DNA from 2 places in the Streptomyces sp. NPDC029041 genome. Region 1 is predicted to be linked to the other one. Evidence: riboswitches for the same ligand, from Rfam matches in the RefSeq annotation. Region 1 holds a riboswitch; the other holds the start of a gene.
The links. A riboswitch is a leader RNA that binds a small molecule or an ion and turns the genes downstream of it on or off. The one in region 1 is predicted to bind thiamine pyrophosphate.
Positions count from the first base shown of each region.

Region 2: it holds a riboswitch for thiamine pyrophosphate, as region 1 does, so the genes downstream of both, AB0F04_RS26035 (thiamine ABC transporter substrate-binding protein) here and thiO (glycine oxidase ThiO) in region 1, are expected to answer to the same signal.

Region 1 covers NZ_JBEZWO010000003.1:393,390-398,813, reverse strand. The annotation lists gene pknB (Stk1 family PASTA domain-containing Ser/Thr kinase) at 1-1,622, opposite strand, end outside; gene AB0F04_RS09050 (thiazole synthase) at 1,730-2,527, opposite strand; gene thiS (sulfur carrier protein ThiS) at 2,530-2,730, opposite strand; gene thiO (glycine oxidase ThiO) at 2,727-3,911, opposite strand; TPP riboswitch at 3,909-4,020, opposite strand; gene AB0F04_RS09035 (hypothetical protein) at 4,073-4,423, shown strand; gene AB0F04_RS09030 (FAD-dependent oxidoreductase) at 4,456-5,424, shown strand, end outside.
Region 2 covers NZ_JBEZWO010000010.1:115,830-121,253, forward strand. The annotation lists gene AB0F04_RS26025 (ABC transporter ATP-binding protein) at 1-94, opposite strand, end outside; gene AB0F04_RS26030 (iron ABC transporter permease) at 95-1,759, opposite strand; gene AB0F04_RS26035 (thiamine ABC transporter substrate-binding protein) at 1,735-2,772, opposite strand; TPP riboswitch at 2,897-3,003, opposite strand; gene rlmN (23S rRNA (adenine(2503)-C(2))-methyltransferase RlmN) at 3,028-4,134, opposite strand; gene AB0F04_RS26045 (hypothetical protein) at 4,500-4,688, shown strand; gene AB0F04_RS26050 (hypothetical protein) at 4,786-4,959, shown strand; gene AB0F04_RS26055 (SRPBCC family protein) at 4,987-5,424, opposite strand, start outside.

The DNA.
Region 1 (5,424 bases):
TCCACCTTGAGGCCGGCCTCCGTCAGCTCGGACCGCGCGTCGGCCTCGTCCGCGCCGGTGACGTCGGGGATGTCGATGGGGGCGCCCTTGCTGATGACCAGCGCCACGGCCGTGCCCGCTCGTACCTTCGTGCCGTCGGCCGGACTCGCGGAGACCACCGAGCCGCGCGGCACGTCCTCGCTGAACTTCCGGGTGACCATGCCCGGCTCCAGCCCGTCGTCCTTCAGCAGCTCACGCGCCTTGCCCAGCTTCTGTCCCGCGAGGGCCGGCACCCGTACGGTCTCGGGGCCGTCGGAGATGGTGATGCCCACCGAGTCGTTGCCGCGGATGCGCGTCCCGGCCTTCGGGTCGCTGCTGATGATCTGGCCGCGCTCCACGGTGTCGCTGTAGGCGTGCTCCACCTTGCCGAGTTCGAGGCCGGCGTCGCGCAGCCGGTCCTCGGCCTGCTCCTGGGTCTTCGTCAGCAGCGGCGGGACCTCGGTGAACTGGCCGGAGTTGATGTACCAGACGCCGACGCCGAGACCCAGCGCGAGCAGGACGGCGACGACGATCGCCGCCGGGCCGCGCAGCGGACCACGGCGGCGCCGGGACGGCGGGGGCGGCGGTGGGGAGGCCAAGCGGGTGGTGCGGTTGAGGGCGGGCCCGGAGGCCTCCTCGTCCGCGTCGACCGGCAGCGGGCGGGGCGTGGTCAGGGCGCGCGGGATCACGGTCGTCCGGTCGTCGCCGTTGTCGTGGTCCACCGCCAGCGCCTGCGGCGGCACCGCGTCCAGCTGCGCCTCGTCCAGCCGGCCCCGTCCGTCGCGGACCTGCGCGAGCAGCGCCACCGCGTCGTGCGGGCGCAGGGCCGGGGTGCGGGCCGTCGCCGAGGCCACCATCGCGTCCAGCTCGTACGCCATACCGGGCACGGCGGCCGAGGGCGGGGGCACGTCCTCGTGCAGGTGCTTGTAGAGGATCACGGCGGGGGAGTCCCCGTCGTGCGGCTTGTCGCCGGTCAGCATCTCGTACAGCATCACGCCGCACGCGTACACGTCGACACGGGGATCGGCCGTGCCGTCCTCTATCTGCTCCGGGGCGAGGTACGAGACCGTGCCGAGCACGGTGCCGGTGGTGTTCGTCACCGTGTCCACGGCCCGGACCAGGCCGAAGTCGGCGACCTTGACCCGGCCGTCGTCCCCTATCAGCACGTTCTCGGGCTTCATGTCGCGGTGCACGAACCCCGCGCGGTGCGCCGCGCCCAGGGCGGCCAGCACCGGCTCCAGGATGTCCAGGGCGGCACGCGGCTGCAGCGCCCCGCGCTCGCGCAGCACGTCCCGCAGGGTGCAGCCCGCGACGTACTCCATCGCCAGGTACACGTACGAGCCGTCGGTGCCCTGGTCGAAGACCTGCACCACGTTGGGATGGGCCAGCCGGGCCACCGACTTCGCCTCGCGGATGAACCGCTCGACGAACGAGGCGTCGACCGCGAGCGAGGGGTGCATCACCTTGAGAGCGAGGACCCGGTCGAGCCGGGTGTCCACGGCCCGGTAGACCGTGGCCATCCCGCCGACCGCGATCCGCGCGTCGATGCGGTACCGGCCGTCGAGCACCTGCCCGACCAAGGGGTCCTGAAGGGTCGTGTCCACGCAGGCGAGTGTACGAGCCATGACCGACAGCCCCGTCCCCGTGGCTGTTTCCGGGGCGGGACTGCAGCCGACCTGTGACGTCTGTCCGCCCCCAGCACAAGCGCGGGTCACTGAAAAGCAGGCCGCTCCGGATCGAGCACAGCCATACCCTCACCCGGCGAAGACGCCTGCGCGAAGTGCCGCCGCGGGATGCGCCCAGCTCGATACGCCAACCGCCCGGCTTCCACCCCGCTCCTCATGGCGGAAGCCATCAGCACGGGTTCCTGCGCCCGCGTCACGGCCGAGGCGAGCATCACGCCCGCACACCCCAGCTCCATCGCCAGCGCCGCGTCCGACGCCGTCCCCGCGCCCGCGTCCAGGATCACCGGCACGCGGGCCCGCTCGACGATCAGCTGGAAGTTGTGCGGGTTGCGGATGCCGAGCCCGGAGCCGATCGGCGAGCCGAGCGGCATGATCGCCGCGCAGCCCACGTCCTCCAGCTTCCGCGCGAGCACCGGATCGTCGTTGGTGTACGGCAGGACCGTGAAGCCGTCGTCGACCAGGGTCTCGGCCGCCTCCAGGGTCTCGATCGGGTCCGGCAGCAGCGTGCGCTCGTCGGCGATGACCTCCAGCTTGACCAGGTCCGTGCCGAGGGCCTCGCGCGCCAGGCGGGCGGTGAGGACGGCCTCCCCCGCGGTGAAGCAGCCCGCCGTGTTCGGCAGCACCCGGATGCCGAGTCTGTCCAGGACGGACAGCACCGAGCCGTGCACCGAGGCGTTCACCCGGCGCATGGCGACCGTCGTCAGCTCCGTCCCGGACGCGGCCAGCGACCGCTCCAGCACGTCGAGGCTGGGCGCGCCGCCCGTGCCCATGATCAGACGGGACGTGAACGACGTACCACCGAGGACGAACGGATCGTCGGCCATGGTCAGCCTCCCTGGACGGCGGTGAGGACTTCCACACGGTCCCCCTCGGACAGGGGGGTGGAGGGCCACTGGGTGCGCGGGACGACGGTTTCGTTGAGGGCGGCGGCCACGCCCGAGGGCGAGGCCGTGAGCGACCTCACGACGGTGTCCAGAGCCGTGCCGGGCCCGACGTCCCGGGGCTCGCCGTTGACGGAGATGTTCATGCGGGCTGCTCCGTGAGTGCGGTGGCGGGACTGAAGCGTTTCGGGGTGAACGGCCGTGCCTCCTCGGGGAGTTCACCCGTCGCCAGGACCTGGGCCAGGACGTCGCCGGTCACGGGGGTGAGCAGGACGCCGTTGCGGTAGTGCCCGGTGGCCAGCAGCAGCCCCTCCAGACCGGTCGGGCCGAGCAGGGGCGCGTTGTCGGGAGAGCCGGGCCGAAGGCCGGCCCGGGTCTCGGTCAGCGGCAGCTCGGTGATGCCGGGGACCAGTTCGTGCGCGTCCCGCAGCAGCTCGTACACGCCGCCCGCGGTCACGGTGGTGTCCCAGCCCAGCTCCTCGCTGGTGGCCCCGACGACCAGCTCGCCGCTCGCGCGCGGCACCAGGTAGACGTGGCTGCCGCGCACGACCGCGCGCACGGTCCGGCTCAGGAACGGCCCGTGCCGCTGCGGCATGGTCAGCCGCAGGACCTGGCCCTTCACCGGCCGCACGGGAGGCAGCACGTCCTCCGGGACGCCCGCGAGCCGCCCGCTGAGACTCCCCCCGGCGAGCACCACCTGCCCGGCGGCCGCCTCGGTCCCGTCGGCCAGGACGGCACCCGCGGCCCGGTCCCGGACGACGGCGAGCCGCTCTGCCCACGTACGGCGGAAGACCACGCCCGTCCGCTCGCAGGCGGCGACCAGCGCCCCGGCCAGCCGCCGCGGATCGATCTGGTGATCGCCGTCGACTCGCAGCCCCCCGCGCACGCCCGGCGCGAGCATCGGCTCCAGGCGCCGGCACTCGCGCCCCGACAGCCACTGCGACTCCAGCCCCGACTGCTGCTGCAGGGCGTGCAGTTCGCGCAGGTGGGCCCGGTCGTCGGCGTCCAGCGCCACGGCGAGCGTGCCGCAGCGGCGGTAGCCGAGGTCCCGGCCGGTCAGCTCGGTGAGCTCGGCGGCGAAGTCCGGGTAGCGCCGGGCGGAGGCGAGGTTCAGACCGAGCAGGGTCTGCTCGCCGTAGTGCAGTTCCGTGACGGCGGCCAGCATCCCGGCCGCGACCTGAGCGGCCCCGCCGCCCGGCTCGGGGTCCACGACGGCCGTGGCGAACCCCCGTTGCGCGGCCCGCCAGGCCGTGACCAGGCCGATGATCCCGCCCCCGATGACCAGGACGTCTGACGACACGGACGTGGATGTGGACGTAGGCGACATGGGCGTCCAGCCCCTCCCTTCGCCGGCATGACCCGGATCAGGTTCGTACGGTCGGAGGCCGCCAGCCTCCCTCTCAGCCCGGTGCGTCCGGGCTCCCGCGAGTGCTTTACGTTGGCCACCCTAGCCCGACGCCCTGTCCCGCAGTAAGGGAGCCTCAGTCCATGGCCCGATCCCTCGACGGTCTCGTCCTCGCCCCGGTCGCCGACCAGGCCCCGGGGCAGGTGGGCACCCGCACCCGGTTCACGTACCACGAGCGGCAGGGCGAGATCTGGGCCGAGTACACCGGTGGCGACGTCGTACGCGGGCACCTCGTGGGTACCCGGAAAGGTGACCGGCTGGACTTCCGGTACGTCCAGCTCAAGCAGGACGGCACCACGTCCTCCGGGCACTGCGTCTCCTCGGTCGTGGAGCTGCCCGACGGGCGGGTGCGGCTGGAGGAGACCTGGGAGTGGGAGTCCCAGCAGGGTGACGGCACGAGCGTTGTGGAGCAGGTCACGGCGCATGAGCACTGACTGACGAAACGTCAGGTGTCTATGGTGATCAGGTGAGCGAGCAGACGCAGGAACCAGGTTCGTCCGCGCCGCGGCGCGTCGTCGTGGCGGGCGCGGGCATGGCCGGGGTGCAGACCGCCGTAGCGCTGCGCGAGCAGGGCTTCACCGGTGACGTGATCCTCATCGGCGCCGAGCCCCACCAGCCCTACGACCGGCCCCCGTTGTCCAAGGCCGTCCTGCTCGGCAAGTCCGAGGGCTCCGCCTTCGACGTCGACTTCGAGGCCCTCGGCATCGAACTGCGGCTCGGCTGCGAGGTGCTGGGCCTGCGCCCCGCCGACCACGAGCTGGACACCGAGGACGGGCCCGTGCCGTACGACGTCCTGGTCGTCGCGACGGGCGCGGAACCCGTCCGGCTGCCCGGCACCGAGGGCGTGCCGGGCGTGCACCTGCTGCGCACCCTCGACGACGCCGAGCGGCTGCGGCCCGTGCTGGCCCGCCGGCACGACATCGTGGTCGTCGGCGCGGGCTGGATCGGCGCCGAGTTCGCCACCGCCGCGCGCGAGGCGGGCTGCGCGGTGACCGTCGTCGAAGCCGCGGAACGCCCGCTCGCCGGGGCGCTGCCCGCCGAGGTCGCCGCCCCCATGGCCGACTGGTACGCCGACGCGGGCGCCGACCTGCGGACACGCGCGCGCGTGGAGCGCGTCGAACCCGGCGTCGTCGTCCTCGACGACGGCTCGCGGCTGCCCGCGGGCGCGGTCGTCGTCGGCATCGGCGCCCGCCCCGCGACGGCCTGGCTGGCCGGTTCCGGGATCGGGCTGGGCCCGCACGGCGAGATCGTGGCCGACGAGCATCTGCGCACGGGCGAGCCGGATGTGTACGCGGTCGGCGACTGCGCCTCCTTCCCCTCGGGTCGCTACGGCGAGCGCCTGCTGATCCATCACTGGGACAACGCCCTCCAGGGGCCGCGCACGGTCGCCGTGAACATCGTCGGCCGGGCCACGGGGGAGACACCGGCGGTCTAC
Region 2 (5,424 bases), on a different contig from region 1:
ACACGATCTCGTGCTCGGCGAGCTCCAGATCGACGGCGTCCAGCACCGTAGTCCCGCCGAAACGGACCGTCGCGCCTTCCAGGCTCAACAGCATCTAGAACTCCCCCGTCCGGTCCGTCCGCAGCCTCTCCAGCACCAGCAGGGCCACCGCGCACACCACCATCAGCATCGTCGAAAGGGCCATGGCCTGGCCGTAGTTGAGGTCTCCGGGCCGCCCGAGCAGCCGGGCCACGGCCACCGGCAGCGTCGGCCGGTCGGGGCGCGCGATGAACACCGTCGCGCCGAACTCCCCGAGCGACACGGCGAAGGCGAACCCGGCCGCGATCAGCAGCGCCCGCCGCACCATCGGCAGGTCCACCTCCCGCCACACCCGCCAGGGCGAGGCCCCGAGCACCGAGGCCGCCTCCCGCAGCCGCACGTCCACCGCCCGCAGCACGGGCAGCATGGTCCGCACCACGAACGGCACCCCGACCAGCGCCTGCGCGAGCGGCACCAGGATCCAGGAGGCCCTGAGGTCCAGCGGCGGCTCGTCGAGGGAGATCAGGAACCCGAAGCCGACGGTCACCGCGGACACCCCGAGCGGCAGCATCAGCAGCGCGTCGAAGCCGCGCACGAACCGTCCGGCGTCCCGGCGGGTGAGCGCGGCCGCGGCGAGCCCGCCGATCAGCACGGCGATGAGCGTGGCGGCGACGGCGTACGACAGGGAGTTGCCGATCGCCTCGATGGGCGCGACCAGGAACACTCCCCCGTCCTCGCGGGTCAGCGCCCGGTAGTAGCCGAGGTCCGGCGCGCCCAGGGACCGCTGCACCAGCACGGCGAGCGGCAGCACGAGCAGCACGGCGACGGTGACGAGCACCCCGCCGAGCAGTGCCCACTGCCCCGCTCCCCGTGGCCTGCGCCCGGTCACGGACGCGTCCACCAGCCGCAGCGCGGTCTCCCGCCGCCGCACGGTCCAGGCGTGCAGGGCGAGGATCGCGCCCACCGCGACGAACTGGACGAGAGTCAGCACGGCCGCCGTGGACAGGTCGAAGATCTCCGAGGTCTGCCGGTAGATCTCCACCTCCAGGGTGGAGAAGGTGGGCCCGCCGAGGATCTGCACGACGCCGAAGGAGGTGAAGGTGAACAGGAAGACCATCAGCGCGGCGGCGGCCACGGCCGGGGCGAGCGCGGGCAGGGTGACCTGCCGCCAGGCCCGCAGCGGGGACGCCCCGAGCATGCGCGCGGCCTCCTCCTGCCGCGGGTCGAGCTGCGCCCAGAGCCCGCCGACGGTCCGGACGACGACCGCGTAGTTGAAGAAGACGTGCGCGAGCAGGATCGCCCACACGGTGGTGTCCAGCCGTACGCCCCACAGCTCGTCGAGCAGCCCGCCCCGCCCGACGAGCGCCAGGAACGCCGTGCCGACGACGACCGTCGGCAGCACGAACGGGACGGTCACGACCGCCCGCAGGACCTGCTTGCCGGGGAAGTCCAAGCGGGCGAAGACGTACGCACCGGGGAGGGCGACGAGCAGCGTGAGCGCGGTGGAGACCAGCGCCTGCCAGGTGGTGAACCACAGGACGTGCCGGACGTCGGACTGCGCCAGCACCTCCCCGATCCGCCCGAGGTGCCAGGTCCCGTCCGCCTTGAGACCGCGCGCGACGATCGCGGCGACGGGGTAGGCGAAGAAGACGGCGAAGAACGCGACGGGCACGGTGAGCAGACCGAGCCGCGCCGCGCTTCCGCGCCTCCTGCGGGCTACTTCAGAACGAGTGAAATCCACGACTTGACCCACTGGTCACGGTGGTCGGCGATCTTCGCCGGGGCCATGGTCTCCGGGTCCTTCGCCTGCGGCCCGTACTTCGCGAACTCCGGCGGCACCTGGGCGCCCTCGCGCACCGGGTAGACGAACATGTTGAGCGGCATGTCGTCCTGGAACCTCTTGCTGATGAGGAAGTCGAGGAGGGCCTTGCCGCCCTTGGTGTTCTCGGCGTTGCTGAGCAGCCCCGCGTACTCGACCTGCCGGAAGCAGGTGCCCTCGGCGACCCCGGTCGGGGCGGCCGTCGGCTTCGGGTCGGCGTACAGCACCTCGGCGGGCGGCGAGGAGGCGTACGACACGACGAGCGGCCGGTCGCCCTTGGCCTTCTTGCCGCTGCTGGAGCCGGAGAACTCCTCGTTGTAGGCCTGCTCCCAGCCGTCGACGACCTTCACGCCGTTGGCCTTGAGCTTCATCCAGTAGCCCTCCCACCCGTCGTCGCCGTACTCCGCGACCGTGCCGAGCAGGAAGCCCAGGCCGGGCGAGGACGAGGAGGCGTTCTCGGTGACGAGCAGGTCCTTGTACGCGGGCTTGACCAGGTCGTGGAGAGTCCGCGGAGGCGCCAGCTTGCGGTCGGCGAAGTACTTCTTGTCGTAGTTGACGCAGATGTCGCCGGTGTCGATGGGGGTGACCCGGTGCTTGTCCTGGTCGACGCGGTACTCGGGCAGGATCAGGTCGGATCCCTTCGCCTCGTACGACTGGAAGAGGCCGTTGTCGAGGGCGCGGGACAGCAGCGTGTTGTCGACGCCGAAGAAGACGTCGCCTTGCGGGTTGTCCTTGGTGAGGATGGCCTTGTTCACGGCCTGCCCGGCGTCGCCGTCCTTGAGGACCTGGACCTTGTACCCGGACTGCTTCTCGAAGGCCGCGATGACGTCCTTGGACGCGGCCCACGAGTCGTGGCTGACGAGCGTCACGGTCTTGGAGTCGCCGGACTCCTGGCCGCCGCCGGACGACCCGCAGGCGGCGAGCGTGCCGGCCATGCCGAGCCCGACGACCGCCGCCGTCAGCCGCTTGATGTTGTTACGCACTGGATTCCTCCTGGAGTGACCAGGAGAAGACGCGGCCCCGCCCGGGACTTCCGGGGTCCCGGGCAGGGCGCAACAGCTCGAGTGATGACCGATCTCCCTACCCAGAATGACCTGGGCCAGGTTCGGAGGGTCTGCGGCCGTGTGCCGCACTCTCAGCGCTGTGGCGCTCCCCTGTCGGAATATGCAGATGTTCTTACGGCGGTCAGACTACCGTTCGGTGGCGGCGAGCTGACCACACGCCCCGTCGATCTCCTGGCCACGGGTGTCCCGGATCGTCACCGGCACACCATGGGCGGCGATCGCCTCCACGAACGCCTTCTCGTCCTCGGGTCGCGAGGCGGTCCACTTGGAGCCGGGCGTCGGGTTCAGCGGGATCAGGTTCACGTGCACGGGCTTGCCCTTGAGCAGCCGTCCGAGCCGGTCACCGCGCCAGGCCTGGTCGTTGATGTCCCGGATCAGCGCGTACTCGATGGACAGCCGGCGCCCCGACTTGGCGCTGTACTCGAAGCCGGCGTCCAGCACCTCGCGCACCTTCCACCGGGTGTTCACCGGCACGAGGGTGTCGCGCAGCTCGTCGTCGGGCGCGTGCAGCGAGATGGCGAGACGGCACTTGAAGCCCTCGTCGGCGAACCGGTGGATGGCCGGGACGAGGCCGACGGTGGAGACGGTGATGCCACGCTGTGAGAGACCCAGGCCGTCGGGCTCGGGGTCGGTGAGCCGCCGGATGGACCCGATGACCCGGTTGTAGTTCGCGAGCGGCTCGCCCATGCCCATGAACACGATGTTGCTGAGCCGGGCCGGGCCCCCGGGAACCTCCCCGTCCCTGAGCGCCCGCATGCCGTCGACGATCTGATGCACGATCTCGGCGGTGGACAGATTCCGGTCCAGGCCCGCCTGCCCGGTCGCACAGAACGGGCAGTTCATTCCGCAGCCGGCCTGCGAGCTGATGCACATGGTCACCCGGTCCGGGTAGCGCATCAGCACGGACTCGACGAGCGTCCCGTCGAACAGCCGCCACAGGGTCTTGCGGGTGGTGCCCTGGTCGGTCGACAGATGCCGCACGACGGTCATCAGCTCGGGCAGCAGCGCTTCCTGCAGCCGCCCCCGGGAGCCGGCCGGGATGTCGGTCCACTGCTCCGGATCATGCGCGTACCGCGCGAAGTAGTGCTGCGAGAGCTGCTTGGCACGAAACGGCTTCTCCCCGACCGCGGCGACGGCCTCCTTGCGCTCGGCAGGAGTGAGATCGGCGAGATGCCTCGGCGGCTTCTTGGCTCCGCGGGGGGCGACGAATGTGAGTTCTCCGGGTGCAGGCATAACCCTCCCAGTGTCGCAGATCCGCTCGGGTGACCTGCAGCCGTCGGTGGCTACGGCCGTCAGGTGGCTGCGGCTGTCGTCAGGTGGCTGCGGCTGCCGCCAGGCTGCTACGGCTGTCGTCGGTGGCCGTCACCGGTCGCCGCTGAGCGCCCCTCGGGACGGCCCGGAGACGGCCCGGGTGCGATCATGCGTCGTCCCGTACCACTCGTCGAGCCGGACCCCCGCCTGGACTCCGGTCATCTCGCTCAGGCGCCGACCTGCGCGAACGGGTCGGACCTGTGAGGTGCCGGCACAGCCGGTAGGCCACCCGCAGCGAGGCGTGCCTGGCAGGATGGGCCGACCATCACAAGAAACGGGGGTCGAGCATGCTCGTGCTCATATTGTCGGTCGTCGTCCTGCTCGTCATCGGCGGCAGTGTCTGCGTGTTCTGGACAGCCCGGGGGGACGCCCCGCGCTGGGCGCGTGGTGTGGCCAAGGCCACGCTGCTCGGCAGTGAACTGGCCCAAAGTGCGGGCCGGAGTTCCCGCTCACGGCAGAGCGGCGAGGACGACTAGGCGTCCCCGCCGCGCGGACTCGTACGGCTTGGGCGCGGACCGGGCCCGAGCCTGCGAAACCCTGCGTTCCCCCCGAGGGACGGGGCACGCGCGAGTCATGACCGCCTTCTACCTGACGTACGCGGCCCACTCGGCCCCGGTGCAGCTCGCGGAGAAGCGGCAAGGCCCCCCGTGGTTCAAGTGGGCCTTTCTCGGGGTGTGGGCACTCTGCGGCGTGTTCGTTCTGCTCAAGCTGCGGCAGAACGGCTGGAAGTTCCCCCGGCGGCGCTGAGCCGAGCCGAGCCGCCGGAGGGACGCCTTACCCGGTCGTCTGCTCCAGTCGGTCCTTGAGGAGCTGCTCGTTGCGTGGGAGTTCCTTGCGGGCCTGGGGGCGCACGACCAGTGGGACCAGGACCTTGCCCATGCCGTGGCCCTCGAAGTCGATGTCGATCGTGACGTGCGATCGGCGGCCCTCGTCGTAGGGCTCGACCTCGCCGTGCACCTGGGCCCGGACCGGGCCGTCGACACCGCGCATGCCCCAGCTGTGCGGCGGGTCGTACTCGGTGACCTCCATGGTCATCGGCATGACACGGCGGCCGACGTGCCGACTGACCCGGACCTTGCTGCCGATGCCCACGGGCCCCTCGTCCAAGCGCTCCGCGGACACGGCGCTCAGCTGCCACTCCGGCATGTGCCCGGCGTCCATGACGTACTCGTAGACCTCCTCGGGACGGCGGTCGACGACGATGCTCTCTCG